Regions from separate parts of the Humibacter ginsengiterrae genome, predicted to be linked through region 1. Evidence: predicted binding sites of a transcription regulator. Region 1 holds the regulator's gene; each other region holds the start of a gene.
The links. Region 1 encodes LexA, which represses DNA repair genes until DNA is damaged. Its sites were predicted from a motif close to TCGAACANNTGTTCGA; they were not measured.

Region 1 (6,045 bases):
TCGCTACGCTGGCGCGCGGCCTGGAGGATGGGCACGAGGCGATCCAGGAGGAGCTGGCACAGGCGTCCGCCGCTCTTTCCGACCGGCTGGGTGCGCCCGGTGTGCGCGACGGGGCTGTGCGCGCTCGCGCCGAAGCGCTCACCGACGCGGACTTCCGGCGCGGTGACTACGCAGCCCGGCTCGCTGCTCAGGATGCCGCGCTCGGTCTCCCGCTGCTGCCCACGACCACGATCGGCTCGTTCCCGCAGACCGGCGACATCCGGCGCGCACGTGCACAGTTCGCGAAGGGCATCATCACCGAGGCGGAGTATCTCGGGCTCATGCAGGCGGAGATCAAGCGCGTCGTCGATCTGCAGGAGGAGATCGGCATCGACGTCATCGTGCATGGCGAGCCGGAGCGCAACGACATGGTGCAGTACTTCGCCGAGAACCTCGACGGCTTCGCGGTGACGCAGAACGGCTGGGTGCAGTCGTATGGAAGTCGTTGCACCCGGCCGTCGATTCTTTGGGGAGACGTGTCTCGCCCGAAGCCGATCACGGTCGAATGGTCGACCTACACCCAGTCGCTGACCGATAAGCCGGTGAAGGGGATGCTCACCGGCCCGGTCACGATTCTCGCCTGGTCGTTCGTGCGCGACGACCAGCCGCTCGGCGACACGGCACGGCAGGTCGCGCTCGCGTTGCGCGATGAGATCGCCGATCTCGAGTCCGCGGGGATCCGGATCGTGCAGGTGGACGAGCCCGCGTTGCGCGAGCTGCTCCCGCTCAAGAAGAAGGATCAGGCGGACTACCTCGACTGGTCGGTCGGCTCGTTCCGTCTCGCCACGAGCGGTGTCGGCGACGCGACGCAGATCCACACCCACCTGTGCTACTCCGAGTTCGGCGTCGTCATCGACGCGATCCGCAACCTGGATGCCGACGTGACCAGCATCGAGGCTGCGCGCAGCCGCATGGAGGTGGTCGACGACATCAAGGCCAGCGGCTTCGACCACGGCATCGGCCCCGGTGTATACGACATCCACTCTCCGCGCGTGCCGTCGGTGGGTGAGGTCACCGAGCTGCTTGAGAAGGCCTTGGGCGGTATTCCGGAGCGGCAGGTATGGGTGAACCCGGACTGCGGTCTCAAGACGCGTGGATACGACGAGACGGTCGCGTCGCTGAAGAACATCATCGAGGCGACTCGGGCGGTTCGCGAGAAGCAGCCGGCGTAGTGAACGACGGCGGATGCCGACGGCTGCCGTCAGCCGCTGGCATCCGCCGTAAGTACGCGGTCGAGCTTCGCGAACGTTCGTCTCCGGTTCTGCGCGTAATCGTGCTCGGAAGCGCCGCGGAGCTCGCCGTGCACGAACCGCATCGCGGTGCCGTGTACATCCGGCGCGAACTCGACGGTCACGTGCACCGACGACACGGCCGAGTTGCCCGCGGGTGTGATCAGACCGCGCGCAGCACGGCGACGACCTTGCCCACCACGTCGGCGAAGTCACCGAGGATCGGTTCGTATGCCGAGTTGCGCGGCAAAAGCCAGGTGTGTCCGTCCCGTTGCCGGAAGACCTTGACGGTGGCCTCCCCGTCGAGCATCGCCGCGACGATGTCGCCGTTCTCCGCAGTCTTCTGCTGCCGCACTACTACCCAGTCGCCATCGCAGATCGCGGCGTCGATCATCGACTCGCCCTGAACCTTCAGCATGAACAGCTCGCCGTTGCCAACGAGTTGCCGGGGGAGCGGGAATACTTCCTCGACCTGTTGTTCCGCCGTGATGGGAACACCGGCGGCGATTCGGCCCACCATGGGCACCATGGTGGCGTCACCGACCGGGATCGACGTCTCGAAGTCCGTTGAGGCTTCGGCGCGCCCCGTGCCCTCTGGCAGGTCGATCAGCACCTCGAGCGCGCGAGGCCGGTTCGGGTCGCGGCGCAGGTATCCGCTCAGCTCGAGCTGACCCAGCTGATGAGCCACGCTGGAGAGCGACGCGAGTCCGACCGCGTCGCCGATCTCACGCATGCTGGGCGGATACCCGCGCTTGCTCACCGAACGCTGGATGACCTCGAGAATCGCGCGCTGCTTATCGCTGAGGTTCTTGCGCCGCCGCGTGCGCGGCTTCTCCACGCGGCTACCGCGGGCAGCTGAGCCCGCTACGGCCGCGGCAGAGGACTGCCGGCCATCGTGCTGTGGGCCATCGACGTCGGTCAACGTGCTCTTCCTCTCGTCATCGGCGGTCTGCGCTGCTCCTGGGGAGAGATCCGCCGAGGTGATACCCGGTCTACGACGAACGTTTCGAACGTCTCCTGCGGCGAATGCCCCGGGCCTCTCGTAACGAATGTCGGTGGTGCGTGTTGAGGTGTTCCTGACAGATCGAAACTCTATCCGGGTTTCGGCCTGGATCGGCGACTTTGTTCGAGCGTGTTGACAACTCGAACGAGGCAGATCCGAACATACCGTTGAAATCCGCGAGAATCGAAGATAGGTTCGGAACACGGGTTCGAGACTGAAGGGAGACGGTCATGACGACCATCGCACTGGCGCACTCCGCCCGAAACATTCCGGCTGCGCCCGTCCGTCTTCGCGCAGCGGCCGATGCCCGGCCCTCGCGCGTTCGCACTCGCCTCACGCGTCGTGGCCGCGTCGTGCTGTCGGCGCTCATCGTTCTGCCGCTCCTCGTCGGCGGCGGGGCCCTGCTTGCCAGCGGCGGCGCCATGGCGGGCATCCAGTCCCCGAGCGCGTCGTTCCATCACCTGACGGTGCAGCCGGGCGAGTCGCTGTGGAGCATCGCGGAGCGTGTGGCCCCGCGCAGCGACCCGCGTGACGTGGTCGCCGCGTTCGTGGACCTGAACGGATTGTCGTCGAGCACGATCCAGGCAGGAGAGCAACTGGCGATCCCGCATGAGTTCGACGAATCGAGCCGGTGACAGGTCGCCCTAGCATTGACGAGTGATCTCGTTCTCCGACCTCCCGCTCCGTGATGATCTGCGCGGCAAGTCGCCGTACGGCGCGCCGCAGTCTCCTGTGCCCGTCGCACTGAACGTCAACGAGAACACCCATCCGATTCCGGACGACGTCGTGGCAGACATCCTCCAGTCGGTCGGTACGGCGCTGAAGGGCGCGAACCGCTATCCGGACCGGGAGTTCTTCGAGTTGCGCGAGGCGCTGGCCGGCTACTTGGGCCATGGTCTGGATACCTCCAACATCTGGGCGGCGAACGGCTCCAACGAGGTGCTGCAGCAGATTCTGCAGGCGTTCGGCGGCCCCGGACGCAGCGCACTCGGCTTCGCGCCGACCTATTCGATGTATCCCCTGCTCGCCGCCGGCACGGGTACCGAGTGGATCGCCGTTGATCGCGAGCCGGACTTCGTCGTCACCCCCGACCACGCGGCCGCCGCAGTTCTGGAGCACCGTCCGGACGTCGTCATCCTGTGCGCACCGAACAATCCGACCGGAACCCCGCTCGAGCTGGACGTCGTCGAAGCGGTCTACGACGTGACAGACGGCATCGTGGTCGTCGACGAGGCGTACCAGGAGTTCATGCCCGAGGCTGCGCCTAGTGCGCTGACGCTGCTTCCCGGTCGTGAACGGCTGATTGTTTCTCGCACGATGAGCAAGGCGTTCGCTTTCGCCGGTGTGCGGCTCGGGTATCTCGCGGCCGACCCCGCCGTAGCAGATGCCCTTCGTCTCGTACGGCTGCCGTATCACCTGTCGGTTCTGACGCAGGCGGCCGCAGTGGCCGCTCTGCGGCACTCCGGCGAGATGCTCGCGACGGTGCACGACATCGTCGTTCAACGAGACCGGATCGCATCACGACTGGCGGAGCTCGGCTTTGCCGTGCACGACTCCGGCAGCAACTTCGTGCTGTTCGGCGGTGTGGACGACCCGCACGCGATGTTCCTCGCGCTGAAGGAGCGGGGCATCCTGGTGCGCGACGTCGGCATCCCCCATCACCTGCGCGTGAGTGCCGGCACGGAGGCGGAGACCACGGTCTTCCTCGATGCCATGGCCGAGCTGACTGCGGCACCGGCGTCCGCGACGACGGCGAGCACGGCCACCTCGCTCAATTAGGCTTGACGGCATGAGCAGCCGCAGTGCGAGCATCCGCCGCGAGACCAGCGAGTCGAGCATTGAGCTGTCGCTCGATCTGGACGGCACGGGCCGCAGCAGCGTGCACACGACGGTGCCCTTCTACGACCACCTGCTCACCGCGTTCGCCAAGCACTCGCTCACCGATCTGACGGTGCGTGCCAAGGGGGACATCGAGATCGACGTACACCACACCGTGGAAGACGTCGGCATCGTCCTCGGGCTGGCGATCAGGGATGCCCTGGGCGACAAGTCCGGCATCTCGCGCTACGGCGACGCGACGGTGCCGCTCGACGAGGCGCTCGTGCAGGCAGTGGTCGATATCTCCGGGCGGCCGTATCTCGTGCACTCCGGTGAGCCGGCCGGCTTCGAGCACCACCTGATCGGCGGTCACTTCACAGGATCGATGGTGCGCCACGTCTTCGAGGCCATCGCGTTCAACGCCGCGCTCACCGTCCACGTGCGCGTGCTCGGCGGTCGCGATCCGCACCACATCGCGGAGGCGGAATTCAAGGCATTCGCCCGCGCCTTCCGGCAGGCGAAAGCCCTCGACCCGCTCGTGCAAGGCATTCCGTCGACCAAGGGCGCACTGTGACGAACGGCACGGCCGACGGCTCTTCGCCCACCGTCGTCGTGCTCGACTACGGTTCGGGCAACGTGCACTCGGCGGCCAAGGCGCTCGAGGCGGTCGGAGCGGATGTCACGCTGACGAGCGACCGGCACGCGGCGATGGATGCCGACGGGCTGGTGGTACCTGGCGTTGGCGCCTTCAAGGCGGTCGTCGATCAACTGCGGGCGGTGCACGGCGCCGAGATCATCGACCGGCGTCTCGCAGGCGGGCGCCCGGTGCTCGGCATCTGTGTGGGCATGCAGGTGCTGTTCGAGCGTGGCGTCGAGCATGGGCACGACGCGGAGGGCCTCGGCGAGTGGCCCGGCACCGTCGAGCGGCTGGAATCCGGCGTGCTCCCGCACATGGGCTGGAACACGGTGGATGCTCCCGTCGACTCTGTGCTCTTCGACGGCGTGCGCGATGAGCGCTTCTACTTCGTGCACTCGTATGCGGCCCAGCGCTGGGAACTCGAGCCATCGGGCCGGTTCCAAGCCGCAAAGCTCACCTGGGCCGACCACGGCGGCCGATTCGTCGCCGCCGTGGAGAACGGACCGCTCTCCGCCACCCAGTTCCACCCGGAGAAATCGGGTCGCGCAGGTATGCGGCTGCTGAGCAACTGGGTGCAGAGCCTGCCCGTCCTCGCCGCCTAGGCTGCGGCATCCGATCGTCCTCTCGCCTTCAGTCCGCGTCATCGAAAGAGCAAGCCACTCATGAGCCCCATCAGCGACACCCCCGAACTCGTGCTGCTCCCGGCCGTCGACATCGCCGACGGGAAGGCGGTGCGGTTGACCCAGGGCGAAGCGGGAAGCGAGACCAGCTACGGAGACCCGGTCGATGCTGCGCAGGAGTGGGCGGAGCAGGGTGCCGAGTGGATTCATCTGGTCGACCTCGATGCGGCGTTCGGCCGCGGCCACAACCGTGACGTGCTCAAGGCGGTGATGCGATCGAGGCACGACGTGAAGATCGAGCTGTCGGGCGGCATCCGCGACGATGCTTCGCTGGAGCACGCACTCGAGCTCGGGGCGAAGCGCGTGAATCTCGGCACCGCGGCGCTGGAGAACCCGCAGTGGGCATCCGACGTGATCTCGCGCTACGGCGAGGCGATCGCTGTCGGTCTCGACGTACGTGGAACCACCCTCGCGGCCCGCGGGTGGACGCAGGACGGCGGCGATCTCTGGGAGGTGCTCGCACAGCTCGAAGACGCCGGATGCGCGCGCTACGTCGTCACGGACGTCACCAAGGACGGCACCCTGCGCGGGCCGAACCTTGACCTTCTGCGTCAGGTCACGGCTCGCACGGACCGCCCGGTGGTCGCCTCCGGCGGAGTCTCCAGCCTGGACGACATCGTCGCCCTCCGAGAGCTCGTC
Region 2 (6,045 bases), on a different contig from region 1:
CCGGTCGAACGCGTATTTGATGCGCTCATCGAACGTGAAGAGGTGGAACGGGTTCGTGTTGTACGCCGCCGTCCACCCCGGGTCGGTCTCGAAGTCGGGGTAGCCGGATGTCTGATTCGCGAGCATCTTGAGAGTCACCTTGTCGGCGTCCGGAAGCTCGGGCATCCACTTGTCGATCGTGTCATCGAGTGCGACCTTGTGCTCGTCCACGTACTGCAGAAGCAGGTTGCTGAGGTATTCGAAGGCGACGGCCCCGTTGCGGAACTGCATATCGGTCTTCGCCGGGACACCGGTCATCGAGTCCCCGAACGCCTGCATGGCCACGACCTTGCCGTTCACCGTCACTCGCACGATGACAGCTTTCAAGTGCTGCTGGGTCATGGCCGTGCGCACGAGCGACGCTATGCCTTCGGCCTGTTTGGAGTCCGGCGCCGATGAAGACCCGGTCGATGCCTTCGGCGCGGGCGACGCCGTGCAGGAGGTAAGCCCCGCGGCCGTCACCAGCGCGACGACAATGGCTGTTCCGATCCAGGCCATACGGGAGTGAACTCTCGCGACTGCCGGTTCTGGGTGCACCATGGCGGCTCCGCTCGTCGCAGAACGCTGCGGGAGCGGCTGCCCTTTTGACACTACGCGCCCGGACGGAGGACCGGTCGTGCGCATTCCGCTCCACAACGGGGGACACGCCTCGACGCTCGGTCGTCTCGATAAACTGTCGCAGCCCGCCCGCTTCGTCCCTTTCGCTGAGGAGTCCCTCCGTGCGCGTAACCATGCTCCGTGCCAAGATCCACCGCGCGACGGTGACCAGGGCTGACTTGCACTATGTCGGGTCCCTGACCGTGGATCGCGATCTCCTGGCCGCGTCTGGCATCCTCGTGGGAGAGAAGGTCACCGTGGTCGACATCGACAACGGTCAGCGGTTCGAAACGTATGTGATCGAGGGCGAGCCGGGCTCTGGCGTGATCGGTGCGAATGGTGCGGCCGCCCGGCTCGTCGCCCTCGGCGACCGGGTGATCATCATGGCCTACGGGTCGGTGAAGCTGTCGAAGGCATCCGGGGTGCGACCGAAGGTCATCATGGTGGATGCGCAGAACCGCGTGCAGCACACCGGCGAGGATGCCGCATTCCCCACGACGTATCCATCGTGATCGGCGACCGCGTCGATTGTGCAGCAGCTGACTCCACGCTGAGTCAGCGGATGCCCGGATAGGCTCGTCTCCATGCCCGACGAGCAGCGGAACGTGCCGACGCAGATCAACTTCGACATCCCGACGGAGGTCGAGGCGGGCAGTTTCGCGGACTTCGCCAGCATCTGGCACACCGACAGCGTGTTCGTGCTCGACTTCGCATCGTTGCGCGGTCCGGCGACCGAGACACTCGACGAAGACGGCGAACCGCAGCGCTCGGTGAACGCGAGGGTCGTGACCCGGGTGCGCATTCCGCCGGAGCAGGTGTTCGAGCTCGCGAAGGCGCTGACCCGCGAGCTCGAGCTCTGGGAGCAGCAGACCGGCAAGCGTTCGGGGCAGTAGCGCAACTGGCGGCGCCCGCTGTCAGCACCGGGGCACCCGGCCCGTCGGCTGGACCGGCGGCCCGTCAGGGGCAGTGCGTCAGGCCCGGTCGAATCGCTTTCCGTAGCCCTGCTTCGGCAGGATGCCGAAGATCACGCCGATCACCTGGCCGGCGAACGGAATGAGGGTGAGCAGGAACCACCATCCCGCCAGGTTCGCGTCGTGCAGCCGGCGCACCATCACGGCAATGGTCGGAACGATCACCGCAAGCACGTACAGCCCGAAAACGATGCCGATCACCGTGCTCCCCGTCGTCGGCCTCGGCGCGAACGGCCCCGCGAGGCCGTTCGCCATCTCGACACCGATTCCCGCGAGCAGGAACACGACGATGTTCAGCGCGTACGCCCACCAGAACTCGCTGCGACTCGCCCGACCATGGAACACGGCGTATTTCGCGAAGTACCGACCGATCGCATCCTGCGGCGTCGCTCGGTAGATCGGCTTGTCCGACGGATGCCTGCCCGCGGCGATCTCCGCCGCATCGACGGCATCCTGCGCGAAGTCGTCGGCCCCGGTGCTCACGATCACATGCTGCCACGAGCGTCAATCGATGACGCGAATCAGCTCCCACACGCCGAGGTCTGCGAGGCGCACATCGAACACGCGGGTGTCGCCGTCGTCACTCGTGCCCTGGAAGCGCCAGCCCTTCAGTGGCGTCGGCGGATGCGTGATCGCCGGACTCAGCGGAATGCCGGGCTCGGGCCCCAGCCGAGTCGGCGTATCGGTGACGCGGTAGCGACGGCCGGCCCAGAACATCCGTCTCGGAACGCCATCTTCATCGATCCAGACGGTGACGATGTCGGTGGTATGAGTGATGCTCACGGCAGACCTCCTCGCATAACAATCGAACACAACTTCGATGAAAGGAGAATAGATCGATTGCGCGCGACACGCCAAAGAGATCCTCCAGGCGGCGGCCCCTAGCATCGAGGGGTGCCTTCCACTATCGATGAGCTCCTGATCCTTGCCCGCACGATCGCCTGCGAGGCCGGCGATCTCGTGCACAGCCGGCGCGAGGAGGGTGTCGAGGTCGCGGCGACGAAGACGGCACCGGAAGACATCGTCACGGCGGCGGACCGCGAGTCCGAAGACCTCATCAGAGGACGCATCGCAGACGCCCGCCCCGGCGACGGCTTCTTCGGCGAGGAGAGCGACGCGAGCGCGAGCAGCAGCGGACTGACGTGGATCGTCGACCCGATCGACGGCACCGTCAACTACCTCTACGGCATCCCGGCGTACGCTGTCTCGATCGCCGTGGTGGAGGGCGACCCCGACCCGAACACGTGGCGCTCGCTGGCATCCGCCGTCGTCAATCCGGCCAGCGGCGAGGTGTATACGGCGAGTGCCGGCGGCGGCGCCTATCTCGGACGCAAGCGGCTGCAGGTGGCCACAGGCAAGCAGTTGTCGCTCGCCCTCGTCGGCACGGGCTTCTCGTACGACTCCCGCCGGCGCGGGCTGCAGGCCGAGGCGGTGAGCATGCTCATTCCGCGAGTGCGAGACATCCGCCGTATCGGTGCGGCCTCGCTCGACCTCTGCAATGTCGCGTCAGGGCGACTGGATGCCTACTACGAGAAGGGCCTCAAGCCCTGGGATCACGCCGGCGGCGCGCTCGTCGCCGCGGAGGCGGGCGCGAAGGTCGCCGGCCTGCACGGTGCGGAGGCGAGCCGCGCGCTGACGATCGCGGCGGAGCCGGGACTCTTCGCGCAGCTCGAGCCGATTCTGGACGAGATCGGCGTCGCCGACCGCTGAGCGGGCGTCAGCCCAGAATCCACACCGCCGTGTCTGCAGGCAGCTCGTGGTCGTCGAGGGGCTCGCTCGAGACGATCACGTCGCCCTCCGGAAGCGGAATGGATGCCCGCCCCAGGTTCGCCAGCACCGTCACGTCCCCGTTGCGGAACGCCACCACGTCGTCGCCGTAGCCCTCCAGCCACTCGAGTATCCCGCTGCCCAGCGAGCGTTCCTCTCGTTCGGCGAGCAGCAGTTTGTAGAGCGAGAGCGTCGAGTCGGGCTCGTCGCTCTCCGCGTCCCGCGCCATCGTCGCCCACTCGGCCGGCTGCGGCAGCCAGCTCTTCCCGCTGTCGCTGAACCCGTACGAGGGACCGGACGCCGTCCACGGGATCGGGACGCGGCATCCGTCGCGGCCGTAGCGTTCGCCGTGCGTGCGGAACCAGGTCGGATCTTGTCGTGCGGAGTCGGGCAGATCGATCACCTCGGGGAGCCCCAGCTCCTCGCCCTGATAAAGGTAGGCCGAGCCTGGCAGCGCGAGCATCACCGTGGTCGCGGCGCGGGCTCGCCGCAGCCCCAGCGCCTTGTTCGGGCGGTACGGCGTCTTCGGCCCGATCCCGTGGCCCTGCGGGCTCTCATCCGCGAGTCCGAAACGGGTCGGATGCCGGATCACGTCGTGGTTCGAGAGCACCCACGTGCTCGGGGCGCCGACACCGTTGAACGCGTCGAGCGATTCCTCGATGACTGCACGCAGAGCATCCGGATGCCACGGCGTCTCGAGGTAGGTGAAGTTGAACGTCTGCTGCATCTCGTCGGAGCGCACGTACCTGGCGAGCTTGGCGGGCGGGCTCACCCACGCCTCTCCGCACAGCGCTCGGTCGCCGTCGTACTCCGCCAGCACGTTGTGCCAGTCGCGGAAGATGGCGTGGCCGCCTTCCTGCGCCCACATCGGCGAGCCGGGCTCCTCATCGCTGATGTCGGGCTCGAGCGTCACGCTGGCGCCGCTCATCGAGCCGCCGCGCTGCTCGGGCGTGTAGTCCGGCAGGCCCTTCGCCTTGACCATGCCGTGCGCGACGTCGATGCGGAATCCGTCCACTCCGCGATCGAGCCAGAACCGCAGGATGCCGCGGAACTGCTCCCACACCCAGGGGCTCTCCCAGTTGAGGTCGGGCTGCGACGAGTCGAACAGGTGCAGGTACCACTGTCCAGGGGTGCCGTCCGGGTTCGTCGTGCGGCTCCAGGCGGGGCCCCCGAAGACCGACTCCCAGTTGTTCGGCGGAAGCTCGCCGTTCTCACCCTTGCCGTCGAGGAACCAGTAGTGGCTCCTCGCCTCGCTGCCCGGAGCGGATGCCAGCGCCTCTTGGAACCAGCGGTGATCGGACGACGTGTGGTTCGGCACCAGGTCGACGATGACGCGTAGCCCGAGGTCGTGGGCGGCCGCGAGCATCCGGTCGAAGTCGTCGAGCGTGCCGAACAGCGGGTCCACGTCGCAGTAGTCGGCGACGTCGTAGCCGGCGTCGCGCTGCGGCGACGTCATGAACGGGGAGAGCCAGACCGCGTCGACACCGAGGTCTTGCAGAGCGGGCAGGTGAGCGGTGATACCGGGCAGGTCGCCGAAGCCGTCGCCGTTGCTGTCCGCGAACGACCGCGGATACACCTGATAGATCACCGCTGTGCGCCACCACTCGTTGCCGGTGCTGGTCGGCGTCGCTGCGGTGTCGCTCTGCGGGCCGGTCGCTTCGTGCGGTGCCTCCGACATGGCTTCCTCCGTCGAAGGGGCCGTGTTCACCGTTGTATTCACCACTGATACGTCCTTGATTCGAGTCGTTGCATGCGTGTCCATCCATGCTCTCGCACGTGCCTGATGACCGGCGGCTGCCCTTCGGCCGGAACGTTGATAGGGTGATGGCGATCTACACGGGAGCCCTTGCAAGGGCTGAGAGGAAGCTGCCGCAGCTTCGACCGTAGAACCTGTCCGGACAATGCCGGCGAAGGAAGTAGGGCTCCTCCATGGATTCGATCCACCCATCGCACACGCTCGCCTATCTGCGCGACGACGAACACGGCATCCGTGTTCCGGTCACCTCGATCTCGCTGGGCACGACGTCGGACGAGTCGTTCGTGGCCTACCGAACGGCCGGGCCCGGCAGCGACCCGGTGCTCGGGCTCGCGCCGTTCCGTGAGGAATGGATTGCAGCGCGCGGCGACACAGAAACGTACGAAGGCCGCGGCCGCGACCTGAACGACGATGGCAGGGCCGCGCAGCGCCGAGGTGCGGCCTCCGCCGAGTGGAAGGGCGCCAAGCCGGTGCCGCGCCGGGCCCTGGACGGCCGCACGGTGACGCAGATGCACTACGCCCGGCGCGGCGTGATCACCCCGGAGATGCGCTTCGTCGCTTTGCGGGAGAACTGCGATGTCGAGCTCGTCCGCGCGGAACTCGCCGCGGGGCGGGCGATCATCCCCAGCAACATCAATCATCCGGAATCCGAGCCGATGATCATCGGCAAGGCGTTCCTGGTGAAGGTGAACGCCAACATCGGCAACTCGGCGGTGACCAGCTCCATCGCCGAGGAGGTCGACAAGCTGCAGTGGGCGGCCACCTGGGGTGCCGACACCGTGATGGACCTGTCGACCGGGGACGACATCCACACCACCCGAGAGTGGATCATCCGCAACTCACCAGTTCCGATCGGCACCGTTCCGATCTACCAAGCGCTGGAGAAGGTGGGCGGCGACGCGAACGCGTTGACAT
Region 3 (6,045 bases), on a different contig from region 1:
CTGCTGGCTGCGCAGCTGTCGCAGTTCCCGGATGCCACGACGCGGCTCATCGAGCAGCGCCCCGGGCGGCTCGTGCTCGGACAGGCCGACGGCATCCAGCCACGCAGCGTCGAGACGTTCCAGGCGTTCGGCTTCGCTGAGCGAATCATCGCCGAGGCCTACAACATCGCCTACATGAACTTCTGGGGACCCGACCCCGAGAACCCGGCCAACATCATCCGCACGTCCCGCACCGAGGACTACGCCAAGCACATCGGCGAGTTCCCGCACCTGATCGTGAACCAGGCGCGCGTGCTCGACTACTTCGCCGAGGCTGCGGCGCACGGGCCAGGACGCATTCTGCCGGACTACGGCGTCGAGTTCCTCGGGCTCACCGTGCACGAAAGCGGCGAGTATCCGGTCGAGGTGCGCATCCGCTACGGCGCAGGCGAGCGGGAGGGCGAGGAGCGCACCGTGCGCGCGAAGTACGTCGCCGGTGGCGACGGCGCACGAAGCAGGGTGCGCGACGCGATCGGGCGCAAGCACCTCGGTGAGTTCGCGCGGCATGCGTGGGGCGTGATGGATGTCACGGTCAACACCGACTTCCCCGACTGGCGCATCAAGTGCGCGATCAATGCCGAGGCGGGCAACATCCTGCACATTCCGCGAGAAGGCGGTTACCTCTGCCGCATGTACATCGATCTCGGCGCGGTGGCCGATGACGACAACCACCAGGTTCGGAACACGCCGATCGACGCGATCATCGCGAAGGCGAACGAGATCCTGCATCCGTATTCGATCGACGTGAAGCAGGTCGCGTGGAGCAGTGTGTACGAGGTCGGGCACCGCGTCACAGACAAGTTCGACGACGTGCCGGAGGGGTCGGATCGCACCCCGCGCGTCTTTCTGATGGGGGACGCCTGCCACACGCACAGCGCCAAGGCCGGCCAGGGCATGAACGTGTCAATGCAGGACGGCTTCAACCTGGGCTGGAAGCTCGGCAACGTGCTCTCCGGCCGCAGCCCCGAGTCGCTGCTGGCGACGTACTCCGCCGAGCGGCAGCCTGTCGCGCAGGAGCTCATCGACTTCGACCGCGAGTGGTCGAGCCTGATGGCGCGCAAGCCGGAGGAGTTCGCGGACCCACAGGAGCTTGCGGACTTCTACGTGCGCACTTCGGACTTCCCGTCCGGGTTCCTCACCCAGTACAAGCCGTCGATGATCACCGGCGAGTCGACGCACCAGGAGCTCGCCGCTGGGTTCCCGATCGGCAAGCGCTTCAAGTCGGCGGAGGTGGTGCGGGTGTGCGACGGGAACATCCAGCACCTTGGCCACCATGCTCGTGCCGATGGACGGTGGCGCATATACGCGTTCGCGGATGCCGCGGCCGCGGGGGAACCGTCGGCTCTTACCGACTGGGCGGAATGGCTGCTGGATGCCCCGGACTCGCCGCTTCGGCGGTTCACTCCGTCGGACATCGATGTGGACGCTGTGTTCGATGTGAAGGCGATCTACCAGCAGAACTACGACGAGGTGGACACCGCGAAGGTGCCTGCCGTCTTCAGGCCGCAGACCGGTCCCTTCGGTCTGACCGACTGGGAGAAGGTGTACGCGTCCGGCCCGGGAGAGGACATCTTCGACTCACGTGAGCTTTCTCGAGACGGTGTCGTCGTTGTGGTGCGTCCGGACCAGTACGTCGCGCACGTTCTGCCGCTCACGGCGACCGACGAACTCGGGTCGTTCTTCGAGGGCGTGATGCTGGAACAGTCATCCGTTGTGCGCGAGGTTGTGGCGCCGTAGGCGTTTGCCCGCGGCAGGTCGCGTGCGGGAGGTCGCGCGGCGGGAGGTCTCGCGGCGGGTCGTGACGCGGCGCTCGCGTGCGGGAGGTCGCGCGGCGGGTCGTGACGCGGCGCTCGCGTGCGGGAGGTCGCGCGCGGCGGGTCGTCACGCGGGGATCGCGGGCGCGATATGTGGTTCATTCCCGGTAGCGGCCCCGTAGGCGGCGCCTTCAGGTCGTCGCGCCGCAGGTTGCGGCTGCAGTTGATCGTGCGGCAGATGCTTGCACCGCCAGCGGTTGGCGGCTACTTCACGCTGCCGGTAAGGTTGGCGGCTACTTCACGCCACCCGTAAGGACGCCTCGCGCGAACGTTGTCGCTCGTTCGCCTGGCGGCCGTCGCTTCGCGAGCCTTCGATGATGAGCCCAGCCAGATGACTTGGTGCTGAGTGCGATCGGGGCCTGTGACGGGTCGACGCTCTTCGGGGGCTTCAGGAAGTACTGGGCGCCGTCTCTGCCGATCTTCCAGCCGTTGTTGTGGAGCAGAAGATGGTGAAAACGACACAGCAAGACTCCGTCGGCGATGTCGGTCTTGCCGTGATCGGCGTACCATTCCTCGCTGTGGTGGGCCTCGGTGCTCCAGGGTGGTCGATCGCATCCCGGCCATACGCATCCTCCGTCACGCACCTTGAGAACGGTGCGCTGTCGGCCGTTGAACAGGCGGCTCTCACGGCCAAGATCGAGCACACTCCCGCCCCGGTCGGTGTGAATCTCGACGGTGCCGGCGTCGCAGAGGTGCGTCTCGACAACGGAAAGCGGAACAGCGTCGACGCTCCCCTCGAGGTGCCCGATGCCGAAGGCGACTCCCTGGGGAGCGTCGTCATCGCGGGTGACCATGACGCGGACGGCGGGCCGGTGCGTGCGCAGCGTGGTCGATGCATCCACCTCGGCGCCGCTGCGCAAGACATCCATGACCGTGTCGAGCGCCAACTGCTCATTGCTGCGCGGATCGGTCGTGAGCTCGTTCGACCAGCGGCGATCATCTTCTGAGACGAATCGAGGACCGCCCCTCCGTGGGCTCAGGGCCAGATCGAGGAGCTCTGTCACGAACACGCCGGACTCGTCGTCGAAAACAGCGTGAGCTGTCAACTGGCCGTCCTGATTGCGGCGCATGGTCCAGGAACGATTGTCATATCGGCGCTGCCACCGTTCACGTACGCCCTGCGGGTCGATCTCGTCGCGCTTGCGCCGCGCGAGGCCGAAGATCTCATCGACGTGCGCTGACTTCGCCTCCTCGACGAGCTCGCCCGCCGCGAGCCGCATGGTCTCGCCGTCGCAGGTCGAGCTCGGCTCACCGAGACCTCGCGCGAGCGCATCGCCGGCAGCAGGCGAAAGGATGCCCGCACTCACCGCAGCGACGATCGGGTGATTCCACGGCAATGGAGCGGGACTCGAGGCTGAGCCGTCACGATGGTCACCGGCGTCCCCCTGCGGTCCGTCACCGGCCGGTCCGTCACTCTCGACGCCAAGGACGCCTTCCGATCCCTCGGCCATTCGCAATGCTCGTTCGGCGGCATCCACCTCACCCATCGCTCCGCCCAGCCGCACCTGACGGGACGCCTCGCCCCGGCTAGCGCCGGTAAGCGACTGCACGAATCGCACTGCGTTCTGGTGGCCGTTCCGTTGCGCCAGCCCGGCATGCCCCAGCACTCTCTCGGATCGCTTCGCCGCGACTCCGGCCGCCGCAGTTAATACGGTGTCGAATTCCGCGCGGGCGCGGGAGGCATCCGTGATGAGCCTAGCCAGCACCTCATCGGCGAGCAGATCGATCGACTCGATCAGGGTGGGCTCTTCGGTGTTCGTCTGTGTCGTATCGCGGTCCTCACCTGTGGAATCGGTGCTAGCGAACGTCAAAGATGCACAGACACGAGAGGTCGTGTCCCTGAGCCGTTCGACGTTGGCGAGCATGCTTCCAATTTACCGCACACTGTCGAACGTAGCAACGACGGATGATGCCCCGTTGTGCGAAAGTACGGGCAAATACCAGCTGGGGACGGAGAGTCGGACCCGACTATTAATCGAACGTATCTTCGGTCACTGATCGCCGCAATCGGTGGCCCGGAGCGGGTAGCCGAAACGCGACCGACCCACGCGCCTGCGCCGTACCGTCCACCACTCCTCTGCGCGGTCGCCCGGCTACGTCGGTCCCGCGGTCAGCGGGCGGTGGCGCAGGCCTATCTCGCCGACGCGGGCAGGTCTCCATCAGACCTGCTCGCGTACAGCCTTATGACCCACTTCGGACCGAGGATGCCGTCATGGCTCGGCTAGCCGTAGGCGTCGCGCGACCCGTAGGCGTCACGTGACCCGTAGGCGTCATGCGACGCGGCGTGCTCGGTTCTTCCAGGAGAGGATCAAAGCCTCGAGCTGCCCGTTCGGGAGGTCGCGCGGGTGGTGCGCGAGCTCGTCCGCGAACTGCTGCTGCTCGACGTACGACAGGTTCTGCGCCCACGGGAACGCAGAGATCACCTTGGCGCGGGCATCCATGATCGGCTTCGCCTTGGCGCGGCTCGGGCGCTTACGGCGAGGGGTCGTGCTCGTGGAGGACTGCTCCGCGATACGGCTGGAGTTCTTCAACGATTCAGACATTTGTACCTATCAACACCACGAGGAGCAGTTTTATTCGGTTCATCCCAGTGATTTCGTCAGGTTTGTTCAGCATGCGTCCAAACGTGTTGAAGGCCAAGGGCTTGACTGCGCCGCCACTGCTCGTCGTGCGCAGGAGTGCGCCCCACCACTGCTTTTGCTGCTCAGCGGACAACGGGGGAGACTGGATGCCATGACACACCCGGCGGCTGCCGATGCGGCGTCCGATTCCCCCAGCACGAACAGCACCCCCGAAGCATCCGACCACCCGACGGATGCCGTCCCGAAGCCCGAAGAGCACGGGTCGACGGCCGAGCAGCCCGATGGGTTCACACTCTGGGCGGTGCTGCGACGAGACCCGCTGCGTCCGCTCAACCTCGAACAGACGAACGTGGAGTGGGCGGCGTCGGAACTCGCGTCCGCAGTGACCGAGGTCGAGGCCGATGGCGTCACGGTGCGCGGCTTCTACGACGTCTCGGGGCTGAAGGCGGACGCCGACATCATGATCTGGTTGCACGGACCGGTGGCCGAGCAGCTCCAGGCGGCCCTGCGGCGCCTCAAGCGCACGAAGCTGCTGAGCGACCTCCTCCCCACGTGGAACGCCATGGGCGTGCATCGCGGGGCCGAGTTCAACAAGGCCCACGTGCCCGCGTTCCTCAAGGGCATCGAGCCGCGGGAGTGGCTGACGGTCTATCCGTTCGTCCGCAGCTACGAGTGGTACCTTCTCCCCGACGCCGAGCGCAGTCGCATGCTCTCCGACCATGGCCGGAAGGGTGCGGCGTTCCGCTCGGTCCTGGCCAACACGGTCGCCGCTTTCGCACTCGGCGACTACGAATGGCTACTGCCGATGGAGTCAGACAATCTCGTCGATCTCGTCGACATGATGCGCGATCTCCGCGCGACGGATGCCCGCAGGCACGTGCGCAAAGAGGTCCCCTTCTACACGGGTCGGCGTATTCCTGTGACAGACATTCCCGAGGTCTTGCAATGACGACATACGACGCGATCCTGCTCTCCAGCTTCGGCGGCCCGGAGGGTCAGGATGACGTCATCCCGTTCCTGCGCAATGTGACGCGCGGGCGGGGCATTCCCGACGAGCGGCTCGAAGAGGTCGCCCATCACTACCGTCACCACGGCGGCGTGAGCCCCATCAACGAGCAGAACCGCCAGCTGAAGGCGGCGCTCGAGGCAGAGCTCGCCCGCCGAGGCATCGACCTGCCGATCCACTGGGGCAACCGCAACTGGAAGCCGTACTTCACAGATGCGGTGCGCGAGGCCCATGAAGCAGGTCACGACCGCCTGCTCGCCCTGGTGACCAGCGCCTACACGTCGTACTCCGGCGTCGGCCAGTACCGTGAGGACTTCGAGCGCGCGCTCGCCGAGAACGGGTTGACCGACACCATGTCGATCGACCGCATCCGCGAGTACTTCGACCACCCCGGATTCGTCACGCCCCTCATCGAGGGCGTCGAGTCCGCCGTCGCCGAGCTCACGACGGACACCGCAGACGGCGTAACGGATGCCGTCGCAAGAGACGACGTCCACATCCTGTTCGTGACGCACTCGATCCCGTCGGCCGCGGCCGAGGCATCCGGACCGCAGTTCGGCAAGGGCGGCGCATACGTCGCGCAGCACTGCGCCGTGGCGCACGC

Region 2: the regulator LexA is predicted to act here: its motif matches at 2,413-2,428, upstream of ACYVII_RS16645 (DUF6504 family protein).
Region 3: the regulator LexA is predicted to act here: its motif matches at 3,829-3,844, upstream of ACYVII_RS12105 (HNH endonuclease signature motif containing protein).

The regions. Positions count from the first base shown of each region.
Region 1 covers NZ_BAAGWY010000002.1:482,553-488,597, forward strand. Annotated here, with positions in the region: gene metE (5-methyltetrahydropteroyltriglutamate--homocysteine S-methyltransferase) at 1-1,211, shown strand, start outside; gene ACYVII_RS04770 (hypothetical protein) at 1,241-1,408, opposite strand; gene lexA (transcriptional repressor LexA) at 1,432-2,106, opposite strand; gene ACYVII_RS04780 (LysM peptidoglycan-binding domain-containing protein) at 2,502-2,906, shown strand; gene ACYVII_RS04785 (histidinol-phosphate transaminase) at 2,929-4,050, shown strand; gene hisB (imidazoleglycerol-phosphate dehydratase) at 4,061-4,663, shown strand; gene hisH (imidazole glycerol phosphate synthase subunit HisH) at 4,660-5,328, shown strand; gene priA (1-(5-phosphoribosyl)-5-[(5-phosphoribosylamino)methylideneamino] imidazole-4-carboxamide isomerase) at 5,389-6,045, shown strand, end outside.
Region 2 covers NZ_BAAGWY010000017.1:12,313-18,357, reverse strand. Annotated here, with positions in the region: gene ACYVII_RS16665 (serine hydrolase domain-containing protein) at 1-537, opposite strand, end outside; gene panD (aspartate 1-decarboxylase) at 771-1,148, shown strand; gene ACYVII_RS16655 (DUF3467 domain-containing protein) at 1,221-1,529, shown strand; gene ACYVII_RS16650 (DUF805 domain-containing protein) at 1,608-2,090, opposite strand; gene ACYVII_RS16645 (DUF6504 family protein) at 2,112-2,390, opposite strand; gene ACYVII_RS16640 (inositol monophosphatase family protein) at 2,502-3,317, shown strand; gene ACYVII_RS16635 (glycoside hydrolase family 13 protein) at 3,325-5,052, opposite strand; TPP riboswitch at 5,201-5,307, shown strand; gene thiC (phosphomethylpyrimidine synthase ThiC) at 5,304-6,045, shown strand, end outside.
Region 3 covers NZ_BAAGWY010000009.1:78,586-84,630, forward strand. Annotated here, with positions in the region: gene ACYVII_RS12100 (FAD-binding monooxygenase) at 1-1,776, shown strand, start outside; gene ACYVII_RS12105 (HNH endonuclease signature motif containing protein) at 2,087-3,718, opposite strand; gene ACYVII_RS12110 (hypothetical protein) at 4,124-4,396, opposite strand; gene ACYVII_RS12115 (hypothetical protein) at 4,389-4,568, opposite strand; gene hemQ (chlorite dismutase family protein) at 4,587-5,384, shown strand; gene ACYVII_RS12125 (ferrochelatase) at 5,381-6,045, shown strand, end outside.